3 regions of the Micromonospora sp. NBRC 101691 genome follow, and region 1 is predicted to be linked to each of the others. Evidence: riboswitches for the same ligand, from Rfam matches in the RefSeq annotation. Region 1 holds a riboswitch; each other region holds the start of a gene.
The links. A riboswitch is a leader RNA that binds a small molecule or an ion and turns the genes downstream of it on or off. The one in region 1 is predicted to bind cobalamin.

Region 1 (10,119 bases):
CACTGGTCCGCCACCAGGGCACCGGCCAGCACCTCGACGCCTGGATCGACCGGGCCCGGCACGCCGGATACCCCGAAATCCGCGGCTTCGCCACCGGCATGGCCAGCGACCGCGACGCCGTCGTCGCCGGCCTCACCCAGCCCTGGAGTTCAGGCCCGGTCGAAGGCCACGTCAACCGCATTTTTGGCTGAGGTAGACCCAGATGGCCGCCTCCCCCAGGGCGGGGTCCAGGAGCTGTCGAACTTCTTCGAACGGCGCGTCTCCGCCTACCAGGTCGGCGTCACCGGAAGCGTCAGCTTCGACGACGACTTCTGACCGACGGCGAGGGTCGGGACGCCACCGTCCCGGTCGTCGCTGTTCGAAGAGCGGAACCACCTCGATGCCGAGCAGCGTCGTGTCGGCCAGGCTGGGCACTTCGCGACTTCGCTTCCCGTGCCGCAGCAACGCGCCGACCTGCCGCGCCGCCCCTCGGTTGTGGCGGTGCGGTCAGATGCCGCCGGTGGCCTGTTTCACCGCTTCGCTCGGGTCGGACGGACGATCGGACGGGAGGTCGGACACAGGCTCGCCGGCATCGGGCCGGCCCGTGTCAGCGAAGGTGACCGGTGCGCCGAAGGCGGCGCGGCGGGAGGCCCGGCGCAGCGCGGTCAGCACCGCGGGTCCGGCGAGGACGATCGCCACCGCCGTGGTGATCGCCCGGCCGGTGTCCCAGCCGAAGGTCGAGGTGGCTGCGGTGAAGACGGCGAACCGGTGCAGGTTCTCCAGCACTGGAGCCCCGGCGACGTAGGAGAGCTGGGTGTCCGCGCCGGTGCTGAACGGCCAGAACCACAGGTTCATCAGCAGGCCGTACCCGTACGCGGCCACCGCGCCGTAGCCGGCGAGGAGAGCGATCTCGGCTCTGCCCTGCGGTCGTCTCGGCAGCAGGCCTGCGCCGAGACCGACCCAGGCGGCGGCGAGCATCTGGAACGGCAGCCACGGCCCGACCCCGGCGGTCAGCAACGCTGAGGCGAACAGCGATACTGCGCCGAGCAGGAACCCGAAGCCGGGGCCGAAGACGCGTCCGGCCAGAACGAGCAGGAAGAACACCGTTTCGATACCGGCGGTGCCGGCTCCCAGGGGACGCAGCGCGGCGTTGACCGCCGCGAGGACCCCGAGCATCGCCAGGGCCTTGCTGTCGATGCCGCCGGAGCTGAGTTCGGCGAGTACGAGCGCCATCAGCACCGGCAGCATGACGACGAGGACGAGCGGGGCCTCGCCGGTACGCGCGGTGCCCTCCGGCTGGGCGGGGACGACGAACGGCCAGGCGAAGGTGGCGAGCGCGGCGACCGAGGCGAGGACCAGGACGACGGCTGTGCGGGGGGCGACCCGGATCACGCTCACGCCGACGCTCCGCTGCCGGCCAGGGCGGTGGCGACCTGGTCCACGGTCAGCCAGGGCTCCGGCGCCAGGACCTTGGCCACCTGCGGGGCGAACGCCGGGGAGGCGAGCATGACCTCGGCGGCCGTGCCCTCGGCCACCACCTCCCCCTCGGCCATGACGATGACCCGGTCGGCGAGGCCGGCGACGAGTTCGACGTCGTGCGTCGCCACCACCACGGTCCGACCGGTGGCGGCGAGCCGGCGCACCAGGGCGGCGAACTGGCGTTTGGCGAGGTAGTCCAGTCCCCGGGTCGGCTCGTCGAGCAGGACCACCGGCGGGGCGGCGGTGAGCTGGACGGCGAGCGCGAGTCCGAGCCGTTGTCCCTCGGACAGGTCCCGGGGGTGGCGGTCGCCGGGCAAGCCGGGGGTGAGGTCGTCCACCAGTGCCCGGCAGGTGCCGGCCGGCGCCCCCGACTCCCGGTCCGCCTGCGCGCACTCGGCGTTTACGGTGTCGAGGTAGAGCAGGTCACCGGGGGTCTGCGGCACGAGTCCAACCCGACGGCGGGCCTGGGCGGCCGGCAGGGCCTTCGGGTCGACAGGGCCGTCGGGGCCGGCGACGGTGACCGTGCCGCCCTGCCGTGGGCCGCTGCCCTGGAGTGCCCAGAGCAGGCTGGACTTACCGGATCCGTTCCGGCCCATCAGGGCGACGATCCGACCGGGATGCAGGTCTAGGTCGACGCCGGCCACGGCGACCGTCCCTGGGTACCGCACGACGACCGAGCGGGCGGTAAGGAGCGGGACGGAGTCCGCGACGGTGGGAATCGTGGTCGGTGCCGTGCCGGTGAGGCGCTGGCGCAGCGTCGTCGCCCGCCGGCGGGCGTCGCGGACCGACAGCGGCAGCGGTGTCCAGCCGGCGAGGCGGCCGAGTTCGACCAGCGGCGGGCTGATGTCGGCGTCGGCGAGCACGGTCGCCGGATCCCCCTCGACCACGCGGCCGTCGCCGGCGAGGTAGACCAGCCGATCGGCGTACTGGACCACCCGCTCCAGCCGGTGTTCGGCGAGGACGACGGTGACGCCGAGGTCGTGGACCAGGCGGGTGACGGCGGCGAGGACGTCCTCGGCGGCCGTGGGGTCCAGCGCGGAGGTCGGCTCGTCGAGCACCAGGACCCGGGGGTGGCTGGTGAGGACCGCGCCGATCGCGACCCGCTGCTGTTGCCCGCCGGACAGGGTCCGCAGTGGCCGGTGCCGCAGGTCGGCGATGCCGAGCAGGTCCAGGGTCTCCTCGACCCGCTTGCGCATCACCGGAGCCGGCAGAGCGAGCTGCTCCATGCCGTAGGCGAGTTCCTCCTCGACGGTGTCGGTGACGAAGCCGGCCAGCGGGTCCTGTCCGACCACACCGACGACGTCGGCGAGGTCGCGTGGAGGGTGGTGGCGGGTGTCGCGGCCGTCCACCCGTACGGTGCCGTGCAGGGTGCCGCCGGTGAAGTGCGGCACCAGGCCGTTGATCGCCCGCAGCAGCGTCGACTTGCCGGCTCCGGTCCGGCCGACGACCAGGCACAGCTCCCCCTCGTCGACGTGGAGCGTCACGTCCCGGAGCATCGGGGTGTCGCTTCCGGCGTACCGGACCGTTACTCGGTCGAATTCGATCATCGTCCGCCTCCGGGGGTGCCGTGCCGTGCTGTGGCGGGTGGGGGTGCCAGCCAGGCGGGTGCCACGGCGACCGCGACCGCCAGCACCGTCAGTGGGGTCAGCTCGGGCCAGTTGAGCGGGCTGACCGGCGGGTAGAGCCGGGCCGGGTCGACCGAACCGGCCAGCATCACCAGGGCGGCGGCGGTCAGCCCGCAGCCGGCCACGGCCAGTTCGGCCAACCGCCACCGGTCGGGCCGGTAGCGGCTGCGGACCACCTGGCGACCGGCGATCAGCATCCCGGTCAGGGCGGTCACCAGGCCGCCGAGCAGCATCGGTCCGCCCAGATAGTCGGGGGCGGTGGCGTCGAGCAGCCCGTAGACGCCGACGCAGACGCCCACCAGTCCGGCGAGCACCAACGCGCCGGTGACGGCGCGCCGGCCGGTGGGTACGGCGGCTGTGCGGCCGTAGCCGCGGGAGTCCATCGCGGCGGCCAGGGCCACGGAGCGGTCCAGGGCGTCGGCGAGAACCGGTAGGGCGACGCCCCGCAGCGCGCGCAGTCCCTTCCCGGAGCCTCCGCGCAGGCGTCGTGCGCGACGTACCCGCAGCACGCTCTCCACCAGTTGCGGGGCGACCGACAACGCCACCACCACCGCCGTGCTCACCGCGTAGAGCGCCCCGGGTACGGCTTTGAGCAGTCGTTTCGGGTTGGCCAGGGCGTTCGCGGCGCCGAGGCAGATCAGCATGGTCGCCAGTCGGAGTCCGTCGTAGAACCCGCCGAGGAGTTCCTCGACGGCGACCGGCCCGAACAGGCGGATGCCCGCCGCCCATTCCGGCAGCGGGATCTCCGGTAGCCGGACCAGGATGTGTTCGCCCTGGCCGCCGCCGAAGACGATGCGGAACACGACCCGCATGGCGATGATCACCGTGCCGAGCAGCAGGTACATCCGGAACGCCATCGCCCAGGGGGCGTCGCTCCGGCGGCGGACGACCACGAACGCGGCGGTGCCGATCAGCAGGGCCAGTGGCAACGGGTTCGTGGTGTGGCTGGCCGCGGTGGCGAGTCCGAGCGCCCACAGCCACCACGCGCCGGGGTGCAGGGTCCGGGGCAGGCGGGAGGCCGGGGCGCTGACGTGGGGAACCGCCACCGGGGTTGGTGCGCCGGTGACGGTGGCATGGTCAGTCATCCGGTTCGGTGGCCCGCCGGCGGCGGGCGGCGAGGATTCCGCCGACGGCCAGTGCCACCAGCAGTAGTACGCCGGTCATCGTGCCCAGCGGGAGCCCGTTGTCGCGTCGGGCGGCGACTTCGGTGGCGACCGGCCCGTCGGCGGGTGTGGCCGGCGGGGCGGCGGTGGGGCCGCCGGTTCCTGGGGTGGCCGGCAGGCCCGTGGGGGCCGCGGTGGTCGGTGCCGCCGATGCCGACGCGGTGGCGGCCGACAGAGTGGTGGGTGCTCCCGCCGGCACGGGCCTTTCGGTGCGGGAGGGGGCGGCGGGTGCCGGTGGGGTCGCTGCGCCGGGCGGAGCCGGCTGGGATGGCGACGGTCGGGGCGGTGCCGGTCGCGTCGGGGCCACGCCGGGGCGGGGCGCGTCGTCGGGGCTGCGGTCGCGGGAGAACGACCAGCCCTCGAAGCTGCCGGCCGGCGGCCTGCGGTTCAGCACACCCTTGTCGCTGTAGCGCCAACTGCCGCCGTTGTCCGCGTGCCAGTAGGACCAGTAGGCGTTGGCCGGCGGCGTGTCCACGCACTTCTCGGTCGCCGCCGACGGCTTGCCCTCGATACGGCAGATGAAGCCCTCACCCCACCGCAGGGTGCCGGTGACCTGGAAGCCGGCGTTTTTCAGCGCCGCCAGGCCGGTCGCCTGAGCCCCCGGGGCGCAACGGACTACCGTCCCGCCGCCGAGTTCGTGGAAATCCACCACGACGGTGACTCCGGAGGCGTCCGGGCAGTGACCGGCGGTTCCGGCGGCGCGAGCCGGACCGGGTACCAGCAGTGTCGCGGCCATGACCACGGTGGCTGCCGCGAATCGGACCCCGGCGGTCATGTCGCGCGCCGACGGGTGAGCAGTAACAGGGCCGTTCCGCCGCCGATGAGCAGCAGCGCCACCAGGAGGTAGGTGATGACGGAGGCGCCGGTGGTGGGCAGGCCGCCGCCGACCGGTGTGGTGCTCGGGGCGGCGGAAGGGGTCGTCGCGGTCGGCGTCGGGGGCGGTGGGGTGGGGCTGTCGGAGTGGCTCGGTGTCGGTGTCGGGGTGGCGGAGCCGGACGGTGACGGTGAACCGCTGGGGGTCGGTGAGGCGGTGATGCTCGGTGAGGGGCTGGGCGAGGAGGGCGGGTCGAGGCCGATCCGGCCGAGGGGCACCTGCGCCAGGCCGAGCAGCGCCTGCGCGGTGGCTCGACGCCACTGGTCACGGTCGTTCTCCCCCAGGCCCGACGTACGGGCCGCCGTCAGGGTCTCGGCGTTGTAGGCGATCGCGCCGGCGTCGGCGGCGGCCGACCCGCCGGTCGTCGTGGTCAGTTGCAGCGCGACCAGGGCGGCGGCGGCCCGCGCGGCGGCGGTGTCGCGTCCGGCGGCGGCGAGGGCCTGCCCGGCCAGGCCGGTGCTGTTGGCGTTCGTGCCGCTGGTCGGGCCGGAACCGCCGAACGACCCGTCGGCCTGCTGCTGGGTCTGCAGCCAGTCGGCGCCGCGCCGGGCCGCGTCGGCGGCACCGGTGGCGCCGCTCTCGGCTGCGGTCAGCAGGGCCTGCACCGCCATGGCGGTCGAGTCGACGTCGAGGGTCGGGGCGGTCTGCGCGTCGCAGGTCGGCGTGTCGTCGGCGTCGGGGTACAGCCGGAAGCCACCCGCCGCGCACTGCTGGCGGACGAGGAAGTCCACGGTGTCCTGTGGTAGGTCACCGCTGCGGGCCAGTCCGAGCACGGTGAACGCCTGGTCGAAGGTGTTGCTGGCGTCGGGGCCGCTGGTGGCGGTGGTGCGGCTGGTGATGCGGCCCCGCTGGTCGCCGCTGTCCGCCCCGGCGACCAGGGCCAGGGTCTCCGTGCGCAGGTCGAAGCCGCCGAAGTCGGTCGGGTTCGCGCCGGCGGCGGTGGCGGCGTAGAGGAGTTTCGCCGTCGCGCCGCCGTCGGTGAAGCCCTCGATGCCCCAGTCGTCGTAGCTGTTGTACGACCGGACGTGGGCCGCCACCTGCCCGGTCGCCGCGCGGCGGGTCGGCTCGGCCGTGCCGGCGGCGGTCAGGGCGAGCAGACCGTCGATGGTCAGGCCCCAGTCCTGGCCGCCGAAGGGGCCGGGCAGTGCGCCATCGGTGAACTCGTCGGCCAGCCAGGTCGCGGCGTCGCGGGCGGCGGCCGGTTCGGCCGTGGCGGACGGGGCCGCGAGGCTGGGTGCGGTGGCGGCGAGCGCGACGAGCGCGGTCGTCGTGGCGACGCCGAGACCGGGACGTCGGAGCCGGGCCAGGGGCATGGTGGGTGCCTTTCGCGGAGCGGTCGGTGAGCTCCGGAGGGCACCTCGGACACGAAAAACCCGCTCGCGTGCATCGTGAGCGGGGTGACGGGCCTCGGCGGTGGCCGGACTTCACCCTGTGAACCTCGACAGTGGAAGCCGCTCGTCCCGGGCGGGGCATTCCGGCTCGCGAGGTGGGCCTCGCTCACGGTTGCGGGTCAGCGCCGGCTTCTACCGGCTTCCCCCCACACAGGACGTATGCAGTTGTGGCCCGGATGGACCGGGCGCCGACACGATACCGCCCGACCGTCACGCGACGCTAGACGGTGGTGCCGGCGCCCGATGCCGTCGAGGGTCAGCGCGGCTGGCCGGTCACGGGGCGGGGATGCTCGGCGCCGATCCCGATCCGAAGGACCAGCCCTCGACGCTACCGGGTGCGGGGTTGTAGCTGCCTGCCCCCGAGCTGCTGTAGGACCAGGCGCCGCCGCTCGGCGCGTGCCAGTACGACCAGTACGCCGTGACCGGCGGGGTGTTGACGCACGGGTCCGTCGCGGAGGTCGGCAGGCCGTTGATCCGGCAGACGAAAGCCAGCCCCCAGCGCTGGGTGCCGGTGACGGTGAAGCCCGCGCCCTGCAGGGCGGCCAGCCCGGTGGCCGGGTCGCCGGGTGCGCAGGCGACCTGCACTCCCCCGCCGAGGGCGGTGAAGTCCACCACGACGGTGACGCCGGAGGTGCCGGTGCAGGCGGCGGCCTGGGCCGGGCGTGGTGCGGGTTCGGCGGCGGTCAGGCCGGCGGCGAGGACTGCGGCCATCAGGCCGACGAGCCAGCCACGACGGGAGGGACGAAAACGGGACACGGATGCTCCTTCGATCGGGACGGTTGTTCCGGGGTTCAGCGGCAGAGCAGGGTGGGGGCGTCCAGGTCGGCACCGACGGCGGCGAGCCGTGGGTATCCGACCCCGGTCAGTCCGAGGACGGCCTGGGTGGTCGCCCGGTTGAGGGTCTCCCGGTCGAGGGCGCCGCCGTCGAAGTCGACCGCCCCCCGGTCGGCGGGCGCACCGGCGCAGCCGACCAGGAGTCCGACCAGGAACCCCCGGGCCCGGGCCCAGGCCAGGGGTCGGCCGCCGTCGCGCAGCGCCTGGGCGGCCAGCCCGGTGCTGTTCGCGTTCGCGGTGCCGGACGCGTTGGTGAAGCCCCCGTCGGTGCGCTGCACGGAGACCAGCCAGTGGAGTCCGGCGGTGGCGTCGGCCGGTCGGCCGGCGACCCGCAGGGCCTGCACCGCCAGGGCGGTGGCGTCCACGTCGGACACGCACGTCGGTTGGCCCGGCAGCACCGGGTAGCCGCCGTCGGGGCATCGGGTGCCGGCGAGCCACTCGCCTGCGGTGGGTGGGAGGCCGGCGGTGGTCCGGGCCAGCGCGAGGATCGCGAAGGACTGGCTGAACGCGTTGCTGTAGTCGCCGTACGCGGACCGGTCGGTGAACCGGCCGTTCGGTGCCTGGAGCGACCGCAGCCGGGTGACCAGGTCGAGTCCGCCCACGGCGGTCGGGTCGCCGCCGCGCACCTGCACGGCGAGGGTTAGCTTGGCGGTCGCTCCCGCGTACGCCTCGGTGGTGCCGTCGCCGAGGTAGCCGTCGCGGATGTCGGGGCGGGTGACCCAGGCCAGCGCCCGGGCTGCCGGGTCGTCGGCGACGCCGGCCGCGGCGAAGGCGAACACCGCGTCCAGGGTCAGTCCGGGGTCGGGGTAGGCGACACCATCGAAGACGACCTCGAACCGTTCACCGTCGACGAGTTGCCGGGCCAGCCAGCCGGCTGCGGCGTCGGACCGGTTGGCCACGGCCTGCACGGGCGTGATGAGGACGGGTGTGACGAGCGTGAGAACGGTGAGGACACCGCAAAGGAGGGTGAGCAGGCGGTGCCGGCTCAGGCGGACGACCATCGTCACGCGCCTTTCCGGCCCGGTGGTCGTCAGATCTCGACCGGTCGCCGAACGAGGGCAGCCGTCGAGACTCCGACCCGTGGGCCACGACGGGTTGAGGAGCGGGATACGCGGACACGGCGGGTATTCGGGCTCGCCGCCAGGGTGGACACCCTGGACGGCCTACCGTTGCGGGCCAGCGCCGGAATTCGACCGGACTTCCCCCACGCGTGTTCACGTCTTGAGTTATGGCCCACAGTTTCTGCTTCACCACGGCAGCTGTCAATGCCGGCGGTTCTGGCGGTCGGCACGCATCCGCGCCGCCGGCTTCAGGGCTTTGATGGGTGTGGCGCAGGACACGGCGCAAGGTCCTATGTGGTTGGACGGCGGCCCTTGCTAGGGTCGGCCCCGCGATGCATGAGGGAAGCCGGTGTGAGCCCGGCACGGTCCTCGCCACTGTGATCTGGCGAGAAGATCCTCTGACTCGAGAAGATCGGGCTTCTCGCTGGACCTGATCTTCATAGGCCTGGCGCTTGGACGTGGCAGCTGTCCAGCCCGCCGGACCTTCGCCCATGTGGGCAAGGAATGTCTGGGGGCCAGGGATCCTGGCACTGAACGCAGAACACCCCTCAGGTTGTTGGCGGCTGCGCCCGTACATCCCGCCATCGGTTTGACAGCGCTATAGCTACCGGCTATCTATTAGCGGTCCGGAGCGAATGGGGAGTGCCTGGATGCAGGACGTGGTGCTGGCCATGCTGGCGAAGGAGCCGGCGCATGGGTACGAGCTGCGCGGCCGGATGCGTGCCGCGCTGGGCCCGATCGGCGACACGATGAACGCCGGGCAGATCTACGTGGCGCTGGCCAGGCTGGGCAAGGCCGGGCTGGTGACCTCGGAGCGGGCCGAGGGGCTGCCGGACCGGCCGGACCGCCGGGTGTACGCGCTGACCCCGGCCGGACAGGAGCGGGTGGCGGGCTGGCTGGCCGAGGTGAGCTGGCCGAAGCCGGACCTCGCGGAGTTTCACCTGAAGCTGGTGGCCGCCGCGGCCGGCCGGCTTGCTGATCCCGTGGCGCTGGTCGACGCGCAGCGGCGCGAGGTGCTGCGCCGGCTGCGCGACGCCCAGCGCGCGGCGCTGGACCGGTCGGTGGATCCGGTTGCCGGGTTGCTGCTGGAGGGCGTCGTGCTGCGGCTGCGGGCCGACCTGGAGTGGTTGGAGGCATGCGAGCGCATGTGGGCCGGGCGTGATCGGACTGGGCGGAAGGCGGAGGCATGACCGGATCGATGGCGCTGCGGGCCCGCGGACTGACCAAGCGGTACGGCTCGAACGACACGCTGGTACGCGCGGTCGACGAGGTCGACCTGGACGTGCCCACCGGAGAGACGTTGGCGATCATGGGCCCGAGCGGCTGCGGCAAGTCCACCCTGCTGCACCTGCTCGGCGGGCTGCAACGCCCGACCGGCGGGCAGGTGTGGCTGGCCGAACACCGGATCGACACGATGAGCGAACGGGCCCTGGCCCGGCTTCGGCGCGACAGCGTCGGGTTCGTCTTCCAGTCGTTCCAGCTCATGGACGAGCTCACCGCGGTGGAGAACGTCGAGCTGGCCGCGCTGCTGGCCGGCCGGTCGCCGGGGCGGGCCCGTAAGCGGGCGATGTACCTGCTGGACCGGGTCGGGCTGGCCGACCGCGCCGCGCACCTGCCCTCGGCGCTGTCCGGTGGGCAACGCCAGCGGGTCGCCATCGCCCGCGCGTTGAGCAACGAGCCGCTGGTCTTGCTGGCCGACGAACCCACCGGCAA
Region 2 (10,119 bases), on a different contig from region 1:
CACCGACCACGCAGGCCACCCCGAGGAACTGCGGCCAGGTCAGCAGCTCGCCGAGCAGGACCAGCCCGACCAGCGCGCCGATCGCCGGTTCGAGGCTCAACAGCACCGCGAAGACCCGGGCCGGCATCCGGCGCAGCGCGGACATCTCCGCCGAGTACGGCAGCACCGACGACAACAGCGCGACACCGAGGCCGAGCAGCAGGATCCACGGGTCGAGCAGCGCGGTGCCGCTCCCCGCGACGCCGAACGGCAGCACGGCGAGTGCGCCGACGGCCATGCCCAGGGCCAGCCCCCGGCTGCCGGGGATCCGCTTGCTGACCGCCCCGCCGAACACCACGTAGCCGGCCCAGCCGACGGCCGTGGCGACGCAGAAGAACAGCCCGAGGCCGTCCACCGACGCCCCGCCCAGGCCACTGATCAGCAGGACGCCGCCGCCGGCCAGCACCGCCCAGCCGGCGTCGAGCAGCCGACGGCTGCCGGCCAGCCCCACCAGCAGCGGCCCGGCGAAGCCGATGGTCACCGCCACGCCCAGCGGCACCCGGTGCAGCGCGGCGTAGAAGCTGAGGTTCATCAACGCGAGCATCAGGCCGAAGCCGACCACCAGGCCACCGGTACGCCAGCCCAGCCGCAGCCCGGGACGGGCGATCGCGAGCAGGATCAGCGCGGCGAAGCCGAGCCGCAGCGTGGTGGTGCCCCCCGGGCTGGTGGTGCCGAACAACTGCTTGGCCACGGCCGCGCCGAGCTGGGTGGAGAACATCCCGAGCAGCATCAGCACCGGCGGCGGTACGGCGTCGGGACGACCGACCGTGCCGACGAGCCGGGCGACGGTGGAGGCGGGAACCGGCTGTGAACGGAGGGCGTGCGCGTACATGGGGTGCAGCATGCCGTCCGACCCCTGCGGAGGGCGACCGGAATCCCGTCCGCCGGTTACCATGCTGGCGGCACGACACAGTGAGGTGCCCCGCGCGAGCGGGGAGAATCGGGAAGCCGGTGCGAATCCGGCACGGGCCCGCCGCGGTGACCGGGGAGCCACCGTCCACGCGCGAACAGCGCAGCCACTGGTCCGCGAGGGCTGGGAAGGCGGACGGCACGGCGTCGATCCGGGAGTCCGAAGACCGGCCTCGCGTCACGCGCCCACCCCTGCCCGGGTGGGCCGAGCGCAGCGGGAGCCTGCCCATGGACCTGTACGACGTCATCCACCGCCGCCGGGACGTACGCGCCCAGTTCACCGGGGAACCGGTGCCCGACGAGGCGCTGCACCGGGTGCTCACCGCGGCGCACGCCGCCCCGAGCGTCGGGTACTCCCAGCCCTGGGACTTCGTCGTGGTGCGGGACGCCGACACGCGCCGCCGGTTCCACGAGCACGTCCGCACCGAGCGGGACGTCTTCGCCGCCACTCTGGCGGGCGAGGCGGCCGAACGGTTCGCCCGGATCAAGATCGATGGCGTGTTGGAGTCGACCCTGTCGATCGTCGTCACCCACGACCAGTCGCGGGGTGGGCCGGCGGTGCTCGGCCGGCACGCCATCGCCGACACCGGCCTCTACTCGACCTGCCTGGCCATCCAGAACCTCTGGCTCGCCGCCACGGCCGAGGGACTCGGCGTCGGCTGGGTCTCCTTCTACCGCGAACCCTGGCTGGCCGACCTGCTCGGCATCCCCGCCGGCATCCGGCCGGTCGCCTGGCTCTGCCTCGGCCCGGTCACCCACTTCGAGACCGTGCCGGACCTGGCCCGGCACGGCTGGCGGCAGGCCCGCCCGCTCGCCGAGGCGATCCACGACGACCGGTGGACACCGCGCGACTGAACCCGTCGACGGGCTGCCCGGTCACGCCGGGCGGCGGCGAAATGGTCACCGCCGCCCGGTTTGCGGGCTCCCGGACCGGGAAGTCGGTACGGGTGCGAGCACTACTGATGAGGATCGAGCAGGCCGCCGGCCTGGACCGGGTCGGCGACCGCCTCCAGCGGGCGGTCCAGAGCACCCTCCGACCGCAGCGCGTCCGTGACCTGCTGCACGGCGTCTGGCTGGGGCATCCGCTGCATCCGGCGCTGGTGCAGGTGCCGGTCGGCGCGTGGATCAGCGCCGCCGTCCTCGACGCGATGCCGGGCCAGCGGCGGGCGGCGACCGCACTGGTGGCCGTCGGTACGGCCAGCGCACTGCCGGCCGCCGTGACCGGGCTCAACGACTGGGCGGCCCTGAACCGGGAGCAGCGCCGGGTGGGGCTGGTGCACGCCGCCTCGAACACCGTCGGCCTGGCCTGCTACGCCGGGTCGCTCGCCGCCCGGCTGAGCGGGCGGCACAACCTCGGGCGGACGCTGGCGTACCTCGGACTCGGCGCGGCGAGCGCCGGGGCGTACCTCGGCGGGCACCTGGCGTACAAGCAGGGGGCGCAGGTCAACCAGAGCGTCTCCGAGGCGCACCTGATCGGTGACGGCTGGCACCCGCTCGACGACCTGTCCGCCCTGCCGGACCGGGAACTGGTCACCCGCGAGATCGACGACGTCTCGGTGATCGTCTACCGGCACGGCGACGACGTCACCGTGATGCTGGAACGCTGCCCCCACCAGAGCGGGCCGCTCGGTCAGGGCGAGGTGCAGGAGATCGACGGTCACCCGTGCGTCGTCTGCCCCTGGCACGGCAGCGCCTTCCAGTTGAACAGCGGCGGCAAGGTCGTCCACGGGCCGGCCGCCAACGACCAGCAGGTGCTCGCCACCCGGGTCGTCGACGGCGTCCTCCAGACCCGCCTGGCCTGACCCGCACCGGTGCATGCCCGACGTCGGCGCGGGCCACTCACCGTCAGGATCCGCCTCTACCCGTACGCTGGCGTACTCAGCGTGACCGCGAACCGCCGGCACCGGTCGACGAGCGAGCGTTTCGCAAGCGACGACCTAGTCACGCCGATGGCGACCGCTGCCCAGGGGGGCGCGGGTGCCCGCCGACGACGCCGGCCGGCGGCGCAGGCCGAGCACCGCGCCGATCTGCGCGCCGACGATGCTCGCCACGGCCACCACGGCGGAGACCGCCAACGGCCGGTTGACCCGGTCCTCCTGACCCGGGCGGGCCGCCCCGACGGTCATCGGCGGGGCCTCCTCCTGCGGCCACTCGGTGGTCGGCGGCTCCGGCGTGACCTGGCGCGGACCCTGGTCGGGTGCCTGCTGGGGAGCCTGGTCCGGCACCTCGTCGGGGACAGGGGAGGCCGGCGGCGGAGCCGGGCGCGGGGACGGCTTGCGCATCAGCCCACCGGTGGCGTGCGGCCGGGCACCGCCGTCCTCGGCCTGGTGGGGCAGCCTGATCAACTGTCCCGGGTGGATCCGGTCCGGATCGCCGAGCTTGTTCAGCTTGACCAGCACCCGGTAGCTCTGGAAGTCCTCCAGGTAGCGCTCGGCGACCTCGCCCAGGTAGTCGCCCTTGGCCACCCGGTACACCTGGGTCTGGTCGGTGGTCGCGGTCCGCTCCACCGCGCCGACCACCGGGGCCACGCCCCGGGCGACCGGGGCGACGGTGGTGGGCGGCGACGCCGTGGCCGGCCCGGTCGCCGACACGGCGTACGTGGTGGTGGGAGCCGACATCCCGTACGTGGCGGTCGCCGCGGTCGCCGCCGGGCTGGCCGCGATGATCAGGGCGACCGACCCGACCAGCGCTGCCGCCGCGCGCTGCTGGTTGCGCATGCCGGGCAGCTTCGGCGTCGGCCGGCGCAGCACCTGGGCGAGCATCTCCACCAGGACGGAGAACGCGAAGGTCGCCCATCCGAACCAGCCGAGAACCGCCAGGGCCCGGAGGAAGAGCTGCCCGTCGTCCCGACTGGTCAGGGCCGTGCCGACGGTGTCCAGCGTGGGCACCTCGGCCGGCAGCGGATTGCCGGCGAGGGCGACGAGGGCGACGGGCCCCCCGACCAGTACCGCGCCGAGCACGACGAGCGCGCCGAAGCCGGTGAGGACCTGACCGGTCCGCCGGGCGGAACGGGATGCGGCCATGGCGGCCTTCCTCTCTACGGTCCGGTGATGGCGCGTGCGGTCGCCTCGCCGGAGACGGTCACGGAGTCGGTGAGGTCGAACAAGCCGAGCAGGTACCTGTCGTAGGTGATGGTCAGTCGGACGGTGATCTGCTTTTCGCCGTCCACCACCGGGAAGCTCACGGTGTGGTCGGTGACGCCGGCAGCCGCCAGGTAGTGCCGGACGGCGGCGGTGGCGGCCACCTCGTCGATCTCCTTCTTGCCGCCGTTGATCGCCTGTGCCCGGTCGATGGCCTGGCCGCCGGTCCGGGCCGCCTCGGCGGCGAGGTTGTCGGCCCGGTGCATGGTGCGCAGCTGCCCGGTGCCGTCGAAGGCCAGCCCGATGATCATGAGTAAGCCGACCATGCTCACCGCGAGGAAGAGGCTCACCCGGCCCTCGTCCCCCCGGAAGCCCCGCCCACGGCCGGACCCGGGCTGCGGCGACCGTCGGCCGCTCGCCCCGGGGGCCGGGAACCGTCGGCGGCTCACCCCCGGCTCCGGTAGCTGTCCAGCGGCGAGGTGAAGCGCGCCGACACCAGCCGGCCGGCCGGCATCCCGGGCACGCTCGACAGGTGGATGTCGGCGAACGACACCGTGCAGCTCACCTGCACCGAGACCGCCGCCGGTTGCCCCGGGGCAGCCGCGTACGCCCGCTCGAAGCTGGTCGGGGCACCGCCCACCGATCCGGTGAAGCTGAACGACGGCGGTCCGACGCAGTTGAGCCCCTGCCAGTCGAGCTGCTTGCCGGCGGCGGCGACGGCGGCGTCCCGACCCGTGCCGGCGTCCCGGGAGATCGAGGCGGCGCGTGCCGCGTCGTGCGCGGCGGCCTGGATCGCCTCCGCTCCCACCGCGGTACGTCCGGCGACCCCGGCCAGCACCATCAGCGCGATGAAGGCGGGCGCGAGCACGGCCACCTCCACCGACACCGAACCCCGCTCGGTGCCCGGCCGGCTCACGGGGTGCCCGCCGTGGTCCAGCGCTCCACCGTGCCGTGGGCGGTCTGCGACACGGTCAGGCTCATCCCGGGTACGAGCGACAGCGGCTTGCCGGTCACCGTGCAGGTGACCTCGGTGGCTCCGGTGACACAGCTCGACTTCGCGCCGGCCAGCCAGTCCCCGGCGGCGGCCAGGAAGGCGTCGGCCCGCTCGGCTCCCGCACCCGCCGGAGCCTGGTGGACGCGTTGCGCGTTCACTCCGCTCTGCGCGGCGTGCAGCGCGGTGCCCCGGGCCAGGAACCAGGCGGCGAACTGGATCGAGCCAAAGAGGAGCAGCAGGATCGCCGGCATGACCACGGCCAGTTCGACCGGGTTGGCCCCCCGGTCGGCCCCGCCGGACGTCAACCGGCGTCGGACGGCGGCGACCGCCCGACGACCGGTGACACCGAGCCCTCGAATCACTGTGCGCCTGGACCCTGGATGGCGTCCATCCATTCTTTGGCCTTGTCGGAGACGAGCCCGGTGACGACGAGAGCGGCGGCCACCAGGCCGAAGATGATCACTGCGGTGGGGACCGGGCTGTCGCCGCGCTCGCTGTCGCGGCGCAACTCGGCCAGGCGTGTGCTGACCGCGACGTGCAGGTAGGTGAAGAAGGCCATCACGTTCTCCTTTGAGGGGTGTCAGAGGCGGGCGACGAACGGGTAGGCGACGAAGCCGAGCAGCACGAACACCAGCAGCGAACCGGGAATGTCGAGCCGACTGGTGATGCCTTCGGCCTGGGCCAGGTTGTCGGTGCGGATCTGGTCGCGCAGCGCGTCGGCGCGGCTGCGCAGGGTCTCGTGCACCTGCGCGCCCTCGCTGCCGGAGGAGCGCATGATCGCGCCGACGTCCCCCAGCTCCGGGATGCCGATCTTCTCGGCCAGGTCGCGCAGTTCGTCCCAGGGCGAGTGCATCTGCATCTGGGCGATCCGCAGCGCCTCGCGAATCCGGTCGAAGACCCAGCCGTCACAGACCTCCGCCGCCCGCTCCAATGACTGCACCGGCCCGTGCGCGGCGGAGAGTTGCAGAGCGACCAGGTCGAGATAGGCGCAGACGGCCTGGCGGAACTCCGACCGCGCCTTGTCGGCTTTCTCCAGCACCGCCCGGTGAGCCAGCAGCGCGGAGAGGAACGCCATGCCCAGGCTGCCCAGCACCGGCACGACGAACGGCAGCCGCACCCCGATCATCGACAGCCCGAAGGTCAGCAGGGCCGGCGAGGCCAGCCCGATCAGTGCGGAGAGCAGCACCGAGAGGGCGTACTGCTCGGGGGTCTGGCCGATCAGCGCGAGCTGCTTGTGTGGCGGGCGTAGCCAGCGGGCCGCCCCGGTCAGCCACTCCGGGTTCCGCGCGGCGGACGCGGTCGCTGCCCGGGCGGCGGTCGGCGGCTGGTGCAGCCGGCGCAGCGCCGGACCCAGCGCCGGGGTGGCCGGCAGCATCTCCCGGACCACCAGGAACACCCCCAAACCGACCGCCGCGCCGCCGACGACAGCGAGGGTGAGATGCCAGTTGAGGATCATGCGAGCGCGTCCTCCGGATCGGGGGCGGGCAGGAAGCGCGCCGGACGCGGAGGCTGGCTCATCGACCGCACCCAGGCCAGCAGGGCGATGAAGGCGGCGCCGAGCACCACCATCACGACCTGGCCGGTCGGGGTGCCGTACGGGCGGATGTAGTCGGTGTTCAGCAACCCGTACGCGAGGGTGGCCAGGGTCATTCCGGTGAGGAAGCGGACCGCGAACCGGGGCTGGGTGCGTTTCGCCTCGATCTCCCGGCGGGTCGCCACCTCGGCCGCCGCCGCCCCGGCGATCGCCCCGAGCACGTCGCCGAGGCGCTCGCCCCGGTCGGTGAGGTGCAGGATCAACGCCGCCACCACCTGGTCGGCGACCGGGTCGCCGATGTCGTCGGCGAACGCGAGCAGCGCGGGACGGGCCAGCCAGCCGGCCTGGAGCCGGGCGGCGAGCAGGCGTACCTCCTCCTCGATCTCCGGCGGCGCGGTGGCGATGGTGCCGACGATGGCCTGCTGGAGACCCTGACCGGTGGCGGAAATGTCCTTGAGCCGGCGGGTCCACTCGCCGACCGCCTCGATCCGGGCGATGGCCCGCTGCTCGGCCTGGCCGACCGAGAAGAGCCACGGCGCACCGGGCACCGCCACCGCGACCAGCAGCCCGACCACGGGCAGCCCGGTCAGCAGGAACGCCAGCGCGCCGGCCACCGCCGCCCCCACCAGCAGGGTCTGGTGACGCCGCTGGTCCCGCCGGCTGCTGCCGGAGCCGAGCCAGAGCCGGCGCAGGCCCGTTCCGCCGCCAGGTCCGGGGCCCGGCGGGCGCGTGGTGCCGACCAGGGCGACCACCGCCAGCACCAGCCCGGCCACGCAGGCCGCCCCGGAGACCATGGCGATCAGTTCGATGTTGACGATCACCGGCTCACCCCCGGCCGCGTCCGGTGTCCGACCGGTCCGGCCACGGGGATCACCGCCGACCCAACCGGGTCTGCACGGGCCGTCGCCACGCACCGGTGCCCGCCTCGATGTACGGGCTGAGCAGGCGGGCGTCGTAGCCGACCCGGAGGAGCTGCTGACGGATCCGCTCGGGCAGGTGCTTCGGCACCGCCCGACCGTCCGGTCCGGGGCCGAAGACCTCGGTGGTGGTGATCCGGTTGCCCTCGCCGGCCCCGATCACCTCCTCCACGTGCGAGACGAAGCGGTGCTTGCGCCCGCCGATCGCGGTCTCGTCCTCGACGTTGACGTAGACGATCAGGTCCAGCGCGTTGCCGGCCATCCGACGGGCCTGGTCGACGGTCATCTCCCGGCCGTGCGAGAGCGCCAGCTCGATGATCCGCTCGGTCACCCCGGCCGGCGTGCGGGCGTGGATGGTGCACATCGACCCACGGCTGGTGGTCATCGCCTGGAGCATCGGCACGATCTCCCGGGAACGCACCTCCCCGACGACGATCCGCAGCACACCCATCCGGAGCGAGACCGGGATCAGGTCGGCGATCGTCACCTCACCGGCCGGACGCCCGTCCAGGCCGCGCTCGCCGTGCCCCTCCCGGGCCTCGAAGCTCATCACCGCCCGGTGGCGGAGCTGGCGGCGGGCCGGCAACAGCTCCCGGCTCTCCTCCAGCAGCACGAACGGCTCGTCCGGCGGGATCTCGTCCATCAGCGCCCGGACCACTGTGGTCTTCCCCGCCCCGGCCAACCCGGCGACCATGATGTTCAGCCCGGCGCGCATGGCCGCGCGGAGAAAGTCCCGGAGCAGGACGTCGACCATCTCGTCGAGGTCGGCGCGGAAGCCGGCGACGTCGTCCAGGCTCACGTCGAGCGTGTTGTGCTTCCGGATCACCGCGTACGGTCGGCTGCTGACCAGGTAGACGGCGGCGAGCCGGCTCCCGTCGGGCAGTTGCAGGTCCAGGGTGGGCTTGGCGGTGGAGAGCGACCGCTCGGTCGCTCCGGCCCGGCGGGCGGCGGCCTGGAGGATCTCCACCAGCTCGTCGTCGCTGTCGGCGATCGGGTCGGCCCAGTCCACGCCGCCGCCGCGCCGGGTGATGCGCACCTGGTCGCAGCCGAGGATGTGCACCTCCTCGATCGTCTGGTCGACCAGCAGGGACTGGAGCCGGCCGAGTCCGACCAGCTCGGCGGTCACCTGGTGGAACAACTGCCGTTCCTCGTCGGCCGGCATCGGCGTGCCGGCCCGGCGCACCGCGTCGGCGTACTCGGCCACCACGTCGACGGCGATCCGGGCCCGCTCGACGTCCTCCTCGTCGACGGTGAAGTCCCGGCCGCGCTGCCAGAGGGTGAGGCGTTCGCTCAGCTCGCGGCGTAGCTCCCGGACGACGGTGAAGTCGACCCGGGGGCGCGGCGGCGGGCTCGGTGCGGGAGCCGGTGCCAGGGCCACCCCGCCGGGGTGGCGGCCGTTCGGCCCGGCCGGGTGCCCGTTCGGCGTGGACGGGTGGGAGTGCCCGTTCGACGCGGGCGGATGCGGATGCCCGTTCGGGCCGGTCGGGTGACGGTGTCCGTTCGCGGGGGCCAGTGGCGGGGTGACCGACGTGGCCGAAGCGGTGCGTGGGTCGTGCTGGACCGGTTCAAACCGCATGGGGCACCCCCTGGCCGGTGGGCCAGCCCAGGCGGGCCCGCCGCCGGTCCAGCAGCGTGCCGACCGCCACCTCCAGCGCGCCGGCCGCGCGCATCAGCGGCCGTCCGGCGCGGACGTTGCCGCCGAGTCCGAGCACCTGGGCGGTACGTGGGTCGTCCGGCAGCCGGCCGATCACCGGCAGACCGAGCGCCTTGCTGATCTCACTGTTGCCGTGGCCGTCGCCGACCACCAGCAGGCGCAGCGAGCCGGGGGCCACCCGGTGCTCGGTGAAGTCCCGCCCGATGGCGCGGACGAGCGACCGGGTCGCGGAGATGCCGGGCAGGGTGGCCCGGGTGACCACCAGCACCACCGCGGCGGTGCGCAGCATCGGCCAGGGCGGGCCGACCACGGCCAGCCGACCGCAGTCGACGAGCACGTCGTACCCGGGGGTGCCGTTCTCCAGCGTGCCGAAGAAGTCCGCGAACCGCTGCCAGAGCGGGGTGACGCTGCCGGCCTGGACCGGGTCGACCACGCCGGGCAGGAGCAGCCGTTCCCGTTTCGGCGCGTCCAGGTCGACCAGCTGCGACCAGAACATCGCCTCCAGGCTGCCGTCGCGCAGTTCCCCGACGGCCAGCTCGCCGAGCCCCCGGGGGCCGTCGAGCAGGCCCCCCAGGTAACCGGCGAGCACCGACCCGCCGGCCGGGTCGCACTCGGCCAGCACCAGCCGGCGGTGCCAGCTCAGCGTGCAGGCCAGCGCCGAGGTGGTCACCCCGGGCGAGCCCTTCGCCGAGACCAGCGCGATGATCGCCATGCTCAGACCGACCCGGTCAGCACGAGGGCGATCCGTTGTTCGGCGGCGAGCGCCACCACCGCCGGCACGTCCCGGACGGACACCGCCAAATAGACCACGACGGTGCTGGTCTCCGGGCTGTCGCTGTCGATGACGGTCGCGGTGAACCGGGTGGCCGAGGTGGTGGTCCGGCCGTCGTTGGTCTTCGTCGGCGTGCTGACCAGCAGCACCTTGTCGCCGGGACGCAGCGTGCGGGCCGGCACCTCGCTGGGCTTCAGGCCGAGCGCGAGCTGCTGCTGGT
Region 3 (10,119 bases), on a different contig from region 1:
GCACGGTCGCCGGGGCGGCAGCGCGGTCACCGCCGCCGCTGTCAACGGCATCGCTAACGAGGTGGAGTAGACGTGTCCACAACCGGAAAGCTCTACGGCGTCGGTGTCGGCCCCGGTGACCCCGAGCTGCTGACCGTCAAGGCGGCCCGGCTGATCGCCGAGGCCGACGTGGTCGCCTACTACTCCGCCCGGCACGGCCGCAGCATCGCCCGGTCGATCGCCGAGGGCCTGCTGCGCGAGCACCACGTGGAGGAACCGCTGGTCTACCCGGTGACCACGGAGGACACCGACGACCCGGGCGGCTACGAGGGCGTCATCCGGCAGTTCTACGACGACAGCGCCGAGCGGCTCGCCGTCCATCTCGCCGCCGGGCGGACCGTCGTGGTCCTCTGCGCCGGTGACCCGATGTTCTACGGCTCCTACATGTACCTGCACGAGCGCCTCGCCCACCGGTTCCCGGCCGAGGTGGTGCCCGGCGTGACCTCGGTCAGCGCCGCGTCGGCCGTCCTCGGCCGGCCCCTGGTGGAACGGGACGAGGTGCTGACCATCCTGCCCGGCACCCTGCCCGCCGAGGAGTTGTCCCGCCGTCTCGCCGACACCGACGCCGCCGCCGTGCTCAAGCTCGGCCGGACCTTCGACAACGTCCGTGCCGCCCTCGACGACGCCGGCCGCCTGCCGGAGACCTGGTACGTCGAGCGCGCCACCTCGTCCCGGAGCCGGCACGCCCCGCTGGCGGACGTCCCCGCCGACGAGGTGCCGTACTTCTCGCTGGCGATGCTGCCCAGCCCCACCAGCGCGGCGGCCCGCGACGATCTGCCCGCCCCGGCCCCGACCACCGGTCGGGGTGAGGTCACCGTGATCGGCCTCGGCCCGGCCGGCCCCCGCTGGCTCACCCCGGAGGTGGCCCGGGCGCTGCGCGAGGCCGAACACCTCGTCGGCTACGGCCCGTACGTCGACCGGGTGCCGGTCCGCCCCGGGCAGCAGCGGCACACCTCCGGCAACCAGGTCGAGACCGAACGGGCCGCCCACGCCCTGGAGTTGGCGCTCGACGGCGCCCGGGTGGTGGTCGTCTCCTCCGGCGACCCGGGCGTCTTTGCGATGGCCAGCGCGGTCTACGAGGTGGCCACCGGCCAGCCCCGGTTCGCCGGGGTGCCGGTGCGGGTGCTGCCCGGACTCACCGCCGCCCAGGCCGCCGCGAGCCGCATCGGCGCGCCGCTCGGCCACGACTTCGCGGTGATGTCGCTCTCCGACCGGCTCAAGCCGTGGCCGGTGATCGAGTCCCGCCTCGCCGCCGCCTCGGCGGCGGACCTGGTGCTCGCCCTCTACAACCCGGCCTCGGCGAGCCGCCGCTGGCAGGTGGGCGCGGCCAAGGACGTCCTGCTGCGGCACCGCGACCCGAAGACCCCGGTGGTCGTCGCGCGGGACGTGGGCCGTCCGGGCGAGGCGATCACCGTGGTGTCGCTGGGCGACCTCGACCCGGAGACGGTCGACATGAAGTGCCTGCTGATCATCGGCTCGTCCACCACCCAGGTCAGCACCCGGGGGGACGACTCGGTGGTGGTCTGGACGCCCCGCACCTACCCGGCCTGACGCGCCGACCCGGCCCGGGTGGACGCCCCTCGGCGTCCACCCGGGCCGCGCTTCATGCTTCCGCCCGCGCAGGTGGTCGCCGAGAAGCAGCACACGTCGTCATCCGTTACCGCACGGGGCTGCGGCGGCTCAGATGTACGACACGCCGAGCGGATCACACCTCAGCCAGCCACGAAGCCTCGGTCACCCAACCGGCAGGTGCCGGTCCAGCCAGCGCACGGCGTCGTCGACGGTGGTCACCGTCGCGGGCGGGGTGGCCGGCGCGGGTCGGTCGATCATCAGCACCGGCAGGTCGAGCCGACGGGCGGCGGTCAGCTTCGCCTCGGTGAGCGCGCCGCCGCTGTCCTTGGTGACCACCACGTCGATGCGGTGCTCGCGGATCAGATCGGTCTCCCCGTCCACCGTGTAGGGGCCACGACTGCGCAGCAGCCGTACGTGCGCCGGCACCGGCTCGTCCGGGGCGTCCACCACCCGGGCGAGGAACCACAGGTCGGCCAGGGGAGCGAACGCGGCCAGGCTCTGCCGGCCGGTGGTCAGCAGCACCCGCCGCCCCAACGAGGGCAGTGCCGCGACGGCGGCGGGCAGGTCCGGCACCCGGTGCCAGCGGTCGCCCGGCTGCGCCGTCCAGCCGGGACGCTCCAGCCGCAGGTGGGGCACGCCCGCCGTGGCGGCCGCCTCGATGCCGGAGACCCGCATCCGGGCCGCGTACGGGTGGGTGGCGTCGACCACCGCGTGGATCCGGTGCTCGGCCAGCCAGGCGGCCAGGCCGGCCGGGCCGCCGAAACCGCCGATGCGCACCTCACCGACCGGCAGCCGGGGATCGGCCACCCGTCCGGCCAGCGAGGAGACGACCGCGACGTCCGGCCGGGCGACGACCGCCGCCGCGAGAGCGCGGGCCTCGGCCGTACCGCCGAGGACGAGCAGCCGCCACCTCGGGACACGTCGCGCTGCACCTCGGTCGGGGGCTGTCGGTTCGGGATCATGGTCGAGGGTCATCCGGCATCTTCCTCGGTGGTCGCGAGCAGGGCCGCCAGGTCGGCGGCGGAGCGGGGGCGGGCCCCGGACAGGTGGGGCAACCGGTCGATCAGCCGGTGCACCAGGGGCGCCCAGGCGGGCGTCAGCCGCGCCGCCGCGAGCAGCTCCGGGTCGGCCAGCGCCTCGGTGGTCGGCACCCGGCGCACCCCGCCGTCGGCCACGACCACCACCTCGTCCGCCCACCGGAACGCGAGGTCGACGTCGTGGGTGGAGACCAGGATGGTGGTGCCGGCGGCGTGCAGGTCGTCGAGGGTACGCAGCAACGCCTCCACGCCCGCCGGATCGAGTCCGGCGGTCGGCTCGTCGAGGATCAGCAGCTCCGGCCGGAGCGCCACCGCCCCGGCGATGGCGACCCGCTTGCGTTGGCCGTACGACAGCAGGTGGGTGGGACGGTCGGCCAGCGCGGTGACCTGCAACGCGGCCAGCGCCTCGTCGCAGCGTTGCCGCACCTGCGCGGGGTCCAGGCCGAGGTTCACCGGCCCGAACGAGACGTCCTGGCGGACGCTGGCGGAGAACAACTGGTCGTCGGGGTCCTGGAGCACCAGCTGCACCCGCTGCCGCAGCGCCAGCAGGCCCGACCGGGTGCGTCGCACCGGCGTGCCGGCCACCTCGATCCGCCCGGCGTCCGGGGCGAGCGCGCCGACCGCGAGTCGGAACAGGGTGGTCTTCCCGCCGCCGTTGGGTCCCACCACGGCCAGCCGCTGACCGGGCAGGACGGTCAGGTCGACGCCGGTGAGCACGGGTTGGCGGGGCTGGTAGGCGAAGTCCACGCCGGACATCCGCAGCAGCGGTCCGGTCACCGCCACAGCCCACCGGAAACGGCCGTCAGGGTCACGATCGACGCCAGCAGCGCGACGGACGCGCCCACGAAGGCCGGGGAGAGCCGCCGGACCTCCACCTGCACCGCCAGTGAACCGGTGTAGCCGCGTACCGCCAGTCCCTCCTCCAGGCGGCGGGCCCGGGTGAAGGCCCGGACGAAGATCGCCCCCGCCTGCCCGGCCAGCGACCGGTACGCCGTGCGCCAGGTCCGGTACCCCAACCGCGCCGCCTGCGCCTCCCGTACCGTGCGCACGCTGTCGACCAGCAGGAACAGCATCCGGTACGTCAGCGCGGCGACCTCGGTCACCGCCGCCGGGACCCCGAGCCGGACCAGCCTCGGCAGGACGTCGGACAGGGGAGTGGTGGCGCTGAACAGCAGCAGGCACAGCAGGGCCGCCGCCGCGCGGCCGGTCGTGGTGGCCGCCGTCCCGACCCCGGCCGGGTTCCAGCCCAGCCGGGTCGGGGAGTGCACGGAGACCAGCAGCGGCACCGCGGAGGTGGCGATGAACAGCGCCGGCACCCGGGCCGCCCGCAGCAGCAGCGGCACCGGCACCCGGGCCGGGCCGACCAGCAGCAGCGCGGCGGCGGCGCCCGCCAACGCGGCGCCCGGCCAGGTCGGCAGGGCCACCGCGCACACCAGCAGGCCGAGCGCCAGCAGCGCCTTCTCGCCCGGGTGCCGTCCCCGCCAGGGACCGGTGTGCGCGGCGACGTCGAGGGCGAACACTAGCCGTTGGCGGCGTCGGCGTCGCGCATCCGCTGCCGGGTGCGGGCGACCCCGAAGTAGTAGCCGAGGAACCCGGCGCCCACCGCCGCCTGGAGGGCGAACAGGCCCGACTCGATCTCGCCGGAGGGCGGCTCGTAGATGGAGGAGAACCACGGTTCGTAGTCCGGGTGGTCGGCGACGATCGTCTCCTCGGCCTGGGCGTCCGCCCCGGTGAACGGCTCCTCGGCCGAACCGCCGAGCCCGAGCACCAGCGGAGCCACCGCCAGGGCGACCACCGCCAGCAGCAGGAGCAGGTTGACCCGTCCGAAGCGCTTCACGCCGCTACCTCCTGGGGCTTGCGCAGCACGCCGAGGCGCCGCAGCTCGTCTCCGCTGACCCGGGTGAGCAGTCGCACCACCAGCACCGACAGCAGCCCTTCGCTGATCGCCAGGGGGATCTGGGTGACGGCGAAGATGCCACCGAACTTGACCACCGCGCCGAGGAAACCGGACGCCGGGTCGGGGAACGCCAGGGCGAGCTGCACGCTGGTGACGCAGTAGGTGGCCAGCCCGCCCAGCGCGGCGGCCAGGAACACCGCCACGTCCAGGCTGCCGCCGAGGCGGCGGGCCAGCAGGTAGACGCCGTAGGCCACCCAGGGGCCGACGATCGCCATCGAGAAGATGTTGGCGCCCAGCGTGCTCAGCCCGCCGTGGGCCAGCAGGACCGCCTGGAACAGCAGCACGATGCCGCCGAGGACGCTCATCACCGGTGGTCGGAACAGCACCGCGCCGAGGCCGGTGCCGGTGGGGTGGGAGCAGGACCCGGTCACCGACGGGATCTTCAGGGCCGAGAGCGCGAAGGTGAAGGCGCCGGCAGCTCCCAGCAACAACTTGGACTCAGGGTCCTGACGGACCTGCCGGACGAGCGCCCGGCTGCCGTGGACGACGAAGGGTGCGGACACCGCGAACCACGCCGCTGCCTGCACCGGGGGTAGGTACCCCTCGGCGATGTGCATCGAAGACCTTCCTCTCCAACACCTCGTGGACGAGATCACACCGTCAAGGCCGGTCTCCTGGCTCCCGGATCGACGCTTCCTCCGGCCTTCCCAGGCCGTCGGCCTAGTGGCGCAAGTCGGAGGTCACTCCCCGGTCACAGTGGCGAGGGCCGCGCCGGTCTTCCACCGGCTTCCCGAGCACCTTGACGGCGAGAGGCTATCGACCGGCGACCGGCGGGGCAAGAGCGGTGATCCACCTGCGGCGGGCTGCCGACGTCGTCGGTGGCCGGTGGTGGTCCCGAGGCGCAGGTCAGCCAGAGGGTCGGCGATGTGATGACCATCCTCCGGGCTGCTATTGCAACCTCTTGGCAACTACGCAAGGATCGCTTCGCGGTCGGCTCGCGGCCGCGCCACGTCGTCGACCCAAGGAAAGAGGGACCCTGTGCGGTCTGCGCGGATGGTGGCTCTGCTCGCCGCCGGTCTGGTCGCCCTGTCCGCCTGCTCGGCCCCGACGGACACCCCCGCCGGCGACGGCGGCGACCGGCTCGTGGTGGCGACGGCGGGCGAGCCGGACACGCTCAACCCGGTGCTGAACTACGGCGTCGACGGCGGCTCGCTGATCTTCGACGGCCTGGTCGCCCGCGACGACCGTAACCAGCTCGTGCCGGCCCTGGCCCGGGAGCTGCCGACCGTGTCGGCCGACGGGCGGACGGTCACGGCGAAGCTCCGCGACGGGGTGGTCTTCCACGACGGCAGCCCGCTGACCGCGCAGGACGTGGTCTTCACCTACCAGGCGGTACTGGACCCGAAGGTCGACTCGACGCTCCGTTCCGACCTGGACATGCTCGCCGCCGTCGCCGCGCCCGACCCGTCGACCGTGGTCTTCACCCTCGAGTACGCCTACGCGCCGTTCCTCCAGCGCCTCGCGCTGGGCATCGTCCCGGCGAAGGCCCTGGCCGGGCAGGACGTCAACAAGGCCGCCTTCAACCGCAAGCCGGTGGGCACCGGCCCGTACCGGGTGACCTCCTGGACCCCGGGCGACCGCCTGGTGCTCGCCGCCAACGAGCGGTACTGGGGCGGCAGGCCGGCCAACTCCGGCGTGGTGGTGGCGTTCGTCCCCGACGACAACGTCCGTGCCCAGCGGATGCGGGCCGGCGAGTTCGACGTCGCCGAGCTGGCCCCGAGGCTGGCGTCCGGGTTCGACGGGCGGTCCGGCTACCGGGTGGAGAAGGTCCCCACCGCCGACTACCGGGGCGTGATGCTGCCGATGGGCGGGCCGGTCACCGGAGACCCGGCCGTACGGAAGGCGTTGCACGCGGCCGTCGACCGGTCGGCGATGGTGGCCGGCGTCCTCGGCGGGGCGGGGGAGCCGGCGTTCGGGCCGATCCCGCCGACGTCGGAGTTCGCCGAGCCGTCCATCGTCGGTAAGCCGGCCGCCGACCCGGCCGCCGCCACCGCCGCGCTGGACGCGGCCGGTTGGAAACCGGGTCCGGACGGCGTCCGGGTCAAGGACGGCCGCCCGGCCGCGTTCTCCCTCATGTACCCGGCCACCGACAGCCTCCGCAAGGAACTCGCCCTCGCGGTCACCGCCGACGCCCGGAAGGTCGGCATCAAGATCACTCCCGAGGGGCTGACCTGGGACGCGATCACCCCCCGGATGAAGACCGACGGGCTGGTCATGGGCTTCGGCACGCCGTACGACCCGGACTTCGTCTCGTTCAAGCTGTTCACCTCGACCTTCGCCGGCCAGGGCTTCTTCAACCCCGGCTCGTACCGTTCCGCCGTGGTCGACCAGGCGCTACGGGACGCCCGGGCCAACGCCGACCCGGCCGCCCGCAAGGCCGCGTACGCGACGTTCCAGAAGCAGCTCGCCACCGACCTGCCCTGGGTCTTCCTGACCTACCTCCAGCACACCTACGTGGTCCGCGACGCCGTCGAGGGTGTCGCGCCGCGGGTCGAGCCGCACGAGCACGACGTGGCCAACAGCCTCTGGTGGAACATCCACACCTGGACGAAGACCCCGTGACCCCGCCGGTTCCGGTGAAGGTCCCGGCCGGTCGGCGTACCCGTCGGCTGGCCGGGGCCGGTAAGGTCGTCCGTCGCCGGTTGCTGGTCGCGGTGCCGATCCTCTCGGCCACCAGCGTCGGCATGTTCGCCCTCGGCGCGGCCTCGCCGATCGACCCCGCGCAGCAGTACGCCGGGGCCGCCGCGTTCACCACCAGCGAGGAGAACCTCGCCCAGATCCGGGCCAACTGGGGCGTCGACGACCCGCTGCCGGTGCAGTACGCCCGCTGGGTGGGCAACCTGCTCCAGGGCGACCTCGGCTGGTCGACCAGCCGGCACGAGCCGGTCGCCTCGGTGCTCGCGGCCCGCGCCGGCTGGACCCTGCTGCTGGTCGGCCTCGCCCTCGCCCTGGTCCTGGTGGCGAGCCTCCTGCTGGGCACCCTCGCCGCCTACCGGCGCGGCGGATGGTTCGACCGGTCCCTGCGCGCCACCGCGTACGCCGTGCAGTCGATGCCGGTGTTCTGGATCGGGCTGGCCGCCATCGCCGTGTTCGCGCTCACCCTCGGCTGGCTGCCCGCCGGTGGCCTCACCGACGTCGCCGCCACCGGCACCGACCCCGCCGACGTGGCCCACCACCTGGTCCTGCCGGTGACGGTGCTGGCCCTGTCCCAGGCCCCGTGGTTCGTGCTGTTCATCCGGGACGCGGTCGCCGACAGCCTCCGCGACGACCACGTGCTGGCGGCCCGGGCCCGGGGACTGTCCGGCCGGACGGTGCTCTTCGGCCACGCGCTGCGTACCGCGCTGCTGCCGTTCCTCACCCTGGTCGGCACCCACCTGCCGGAGATCGTCGGCGGGGCCGTCCTGGTGGAGACCGTGTTCTCCCTGCCCGGCCTGGGCGCGGTCACCGTGCAGGCGGCCCTGGGCAGCGACTTCCCCCTGCTGGCCGCGATCACCCTGACCACCACCGTCGTGGTGCTGACCGCGAACCTGGCCACCGACCTCGCCTACGCCGCCGCCGACCCCCGGGTGCGCCTCGATGACTGACCTTGCGTCACGGATCCGCGCCCGCGGAGTCCGGCGACCGGGACGCGCCGGAAGCGCCGGACGTGCCGGACGCGGCGGCGTGCTCGTCGCCGCCGCCGTGCTGACCGTCGCGGTCGTCGCCTGCCTGCTCGCCCCCGTCGTCTGGCCGCTGGACGAGAGCGCGGTGGACCTGTCCCGCACCCGGCTCGCCCCGTCGCCCGCGCACCCGGCCGGCACCGACGACCTGGGCCGGGACGTGCTGCACCGCAGTCTCTACGGGCTGCGCGTCTCGCTGCTCGTCGGCGCGGTCGCCGCGCTGGTCGCCGCCGTCATCGGCGGTCTCGTCGGCGCGGTCGCCGGCAGCCTGGGCGGCTGGGTCGACCGGGTGCTGATGCGCGTCGTCGACACCATCGCCGCGCTGCCGCACCTGCTGCTGGGCATCTTCATCGTGGCGATGCTGCGGCCCAGCCTCGGCGCGGTGATCCTCTCCATCGGGCTGACGCACTGGCTCTCCACCGCCCGGATCGTCCGCTCCGAGTTGCTGAGCCTGCGGAACCGGCCGTTCATCGACGCCGCCGTCGCCGGCGGCGCCAGTCGGGCCCGGGTGCTCACCCGGCACCTGCTCCCGCACGTGCTGCCCCGCCTGGCGCTGGCGACCACGCTGATGGTGCCGCACGCCGTCTGGCACGAGACCGCCCTGTCCTTCCTCGGACTCGGCCTGCCCCCGCACCTGGCCTCCCTCGGCAACATGATCAACGACGGGCAGCGGTCCCTGCTCACCGGCGCCTGGTGGGCCAGCCTCGTCCCCGGGCTGCTCCTGGTCGTCGTCACGCTGGCCCTGGCCGTCCTCACCGGCCGCTGGCGGGACCGCCTCGACCCCCGCGTACGAGCGGAGCTCCAGCTGTGACCGCCACCCGCGACACCACCGCCCCCGCCGCGACCGGCGTCCACGCCGACCGTCCCGCCCTGCTGGAGGTGGACGGGCTGACCGTCCGGTTCCGGCTCCGCGACGCCGTGGTGCACGCCGTCACCGACCTGAGCCTGACCGTCCGGCCGGGCGAGCTGCTCGCCGTGGTGGGGGAGTCCGGGTGTGGCAAGTCCGTGCTCGCCCACGCCCTGCTGGGCCTGCTGCCCGGCAACGCGACGGTCACCGGGCGGGCCCTGCTGCGTCCGCCCGGCGGGGAGTCGGTCGACCTGGTCGGCTGCACCGAGCGCCGCCTCGCCCGGACCGTGCGCGGCCGGGCCGTCGGCCTCGTGCCGCAGAGCCCGGCCACCGCGCTCACCCCGGTCCGCACCGGGCGGCACCTGCTGGCGGAGACGCTGCGCGCGCACGGTCACACCCGGCGCGACGCGCCGGCCGCCGCCGAACGGGTCGCCGCCGACGTCGGCCTGCTCCCCGCCGACCTCGACCGCTACCCGCACGAACTCTCCGGTGGCATGGCCCAACGCCTGGCCACCGCGCTCGCGCTCGCCCCCGACCCGCCGTTGCTGCTGGCCGACGAACCCACCACCGGCCTCGACCGCCCCCTGGTCGACCACACCCTCGACCTGCTGCGCCGCCGCTGCGACACCGGCGCGGCGGTGCTGCTCATCACCCACGACCTGGCCGCCGCCCGCCGGGTCGCCGACACCGTGGCGGTCATGTACGCCAGCCGCATCGTCGAGCACCGGCCCACCGAGGCGATCTTCGCCGCGCCCGCCCATCCCTACACCGCCGGCCTGCTCGACGCCCTGCCCGACCGCGCCTTCCGCCCCGTGCCCGGCCACCCGCCGATGCTCACCGACCTTCCCGCCGGCTGCGCGTTCGCGCCGCGCTGCGGCCGGGCCAGCGACGTCTGCGCCACCCCGCCCGCCGTCGGCGCGGCGTCCGGCTCCGGCCAGGTCGCCTGCCACCACCCGCTGACCGCCGGAGCCACCGCATGACCCCCACCGGGCTCGCCGCCTGTCAGGT

Region 2: it holds a riboswitch for cobalamin, as region 1 does, so the genes downstream of both, bluB (5,6-dimethylbenzimidazole synthase) here and QSK20_RS21595 (prenyltransferase/squalene oxidase repeat-containing protein) in region 1, are expected to answer to the same signal.
Region 3: it holds a riboswitch for cobalamin, as region 1 does, so the genes downstream of both, QSK20_RS10300 (energy-coupling factor ABC transporter permease) here and QSK20_RS21595 (prenyltransferase/squalene oxidase repeat-containing protein) in region 1, are expected to answer to the same signal.

The regions. Positions count from the first base shown of each region.
Region 1 covers NZ_BSTB01000015.1:23,613-33,731, reverse strand. Annotated here, with positions in the region: gene QSK20_RS21635 (transposase) at 1-191, shown strand, start outside; gene QSK20_RS21630 (hypothetical protein) at 184-315, shown strand; gene QSK20_RS21625 (ECF transporter S component) at 487-1,377, opposite strand; gene QSK20_RS21620 (ABC transporter ATP-binding protein) at 1,374-3,005, opposite strand; gene QSK20_RS21615 (energy-coupling factor transporter transmembrane component T) at 3,002-4,168, opposite strand; gene QSK20_RS21610 (SCO2322-related protein) at 4,161-4,982, opposite strand; gene QSK20_RS21605 (prenyltransferase/squalene oxidase repeat-containing protein) at 5,018-6,433, opposite strand; gene QSK20_RS21600 (SCO2322-related protein) at 6,785-7,222, opposite strand; gene QSK20_RS21595 (prenyltransferase/squalene oxidase repeat-containing protein) at 7,303-8,346, opposite strand; cobalamin riboswitch at 8,448-8,573, opposite strand; gene QSK20_RS21590 (PadR family transcriptional regulator) at 9,057-9,596, shown strand; gene QSK20_RS21585 (ABC transporter ATP-binding protein) at 9,593-10,119, shown strand, end outside.
Region 2 covers NZ_BSTB01000005.1:97,057-107,175, reverse strand. Annotated here, with positions in the region: gene QSK20_RS11025 (EamA family transporter) at 1-883, opposite strand, end outside; cobalamin riboswitch at 953-1,124, shown strand; gene bluB (5,6-dimethylbenzimidazole synthase) at 1,177-1,803, shown strand; gene QSK20_RS11015 (Rieske (2Fe-2S) protein) at 1,896-2,750, shown strand; gene QSK20_RS11010 (LysM peptidoglycan-binding domain-containing protein) at 2,886-3,971, opposite strand; gene QSK20_RS11005 (pilus assembly protein TadG-related protein) at 3,986-4,378, opposite strand; gene QSK20_RS11000 (TadE/TadG family type IV pilus assembly protein) at 4,474-4,944, opposite strand; gene QSK20_RS10995 (TadE/TadG family type IV pilus assembly protein) at 4,941-5,417, opposite strand; gene QSK20_RS10990 (hypothetical protein) at 5,381-5,581, opposite strand; gene QSK20_RS10985 (type II secretion system F family protein) at 5,603-6,475, opposite strand; gene QSK20_RS10980 (type II secretion system F family protein) at 6,475-7,350, opposite strand; gene QSK20_RS10975 (TadA family conjugal transfer-associated ATPase) at 7,427-9,049, opposite strand; gene QSK20_RS10970 (CpaE/TadZ family protein) at 9,039-9,839, opposite strand; gene QSK20_RS10965 (SAF domain-containing protein) at 9,842-10,119, opposite strand, start outside.
Region 3 covers NZ_BSTB01000004.1:355,749-365,867, reverse strand. Annotated here, with positions in the region: gene QSK20_RS10330 (precorrin-8X methylmutase) at 1-70, shown strand, start outside; gene QSK20_RS10325 (precorrin-2 C(20)-methyltransferase) at 73-1,590, shown strand; gene QSK20_RS10320 (cobalt-precorrin-6A reductase) at 1,774-2,586, opposite strand; gene QSK20_RS10315 (energy-coupling factor ABC transporter ATP-binding protein) at 2,583-3,404, opposite strand; gene cbiQ (cobalt ECF transporter T component CbiQ) at 3,422-4,168, opposite strand; gene QSK20_RS10305 (energy-coupling factor ABC transporter substrate-binding protein) at 4,168-4,485, opposite strand; gene QSK20_RS10300 (energy-coupling factor ABC transporter permease) at 4,482-5,162, opposite strand; cobalamin riboswitch at 5,193-5,362, opposite strand; gene QSK20_RS10295 (ABC transporter substrate-binding protein) at 5,584-7,167, shown strand; gene QSK20_RS10290 (ABC transporter permease) at 7,164-8,189, shown strand; gene QSK20_RS10285 (ABC transporter permease) at 8,182-9,075, shown strand; gene QSK20_RS10280 (ABC transporter ATP-binding protein) at 9,072-10,091, shown strand; gene QSK20_RS10275 (ABC transporter ATP-binding protein) at 10,088-10,119, shown strand, end outside.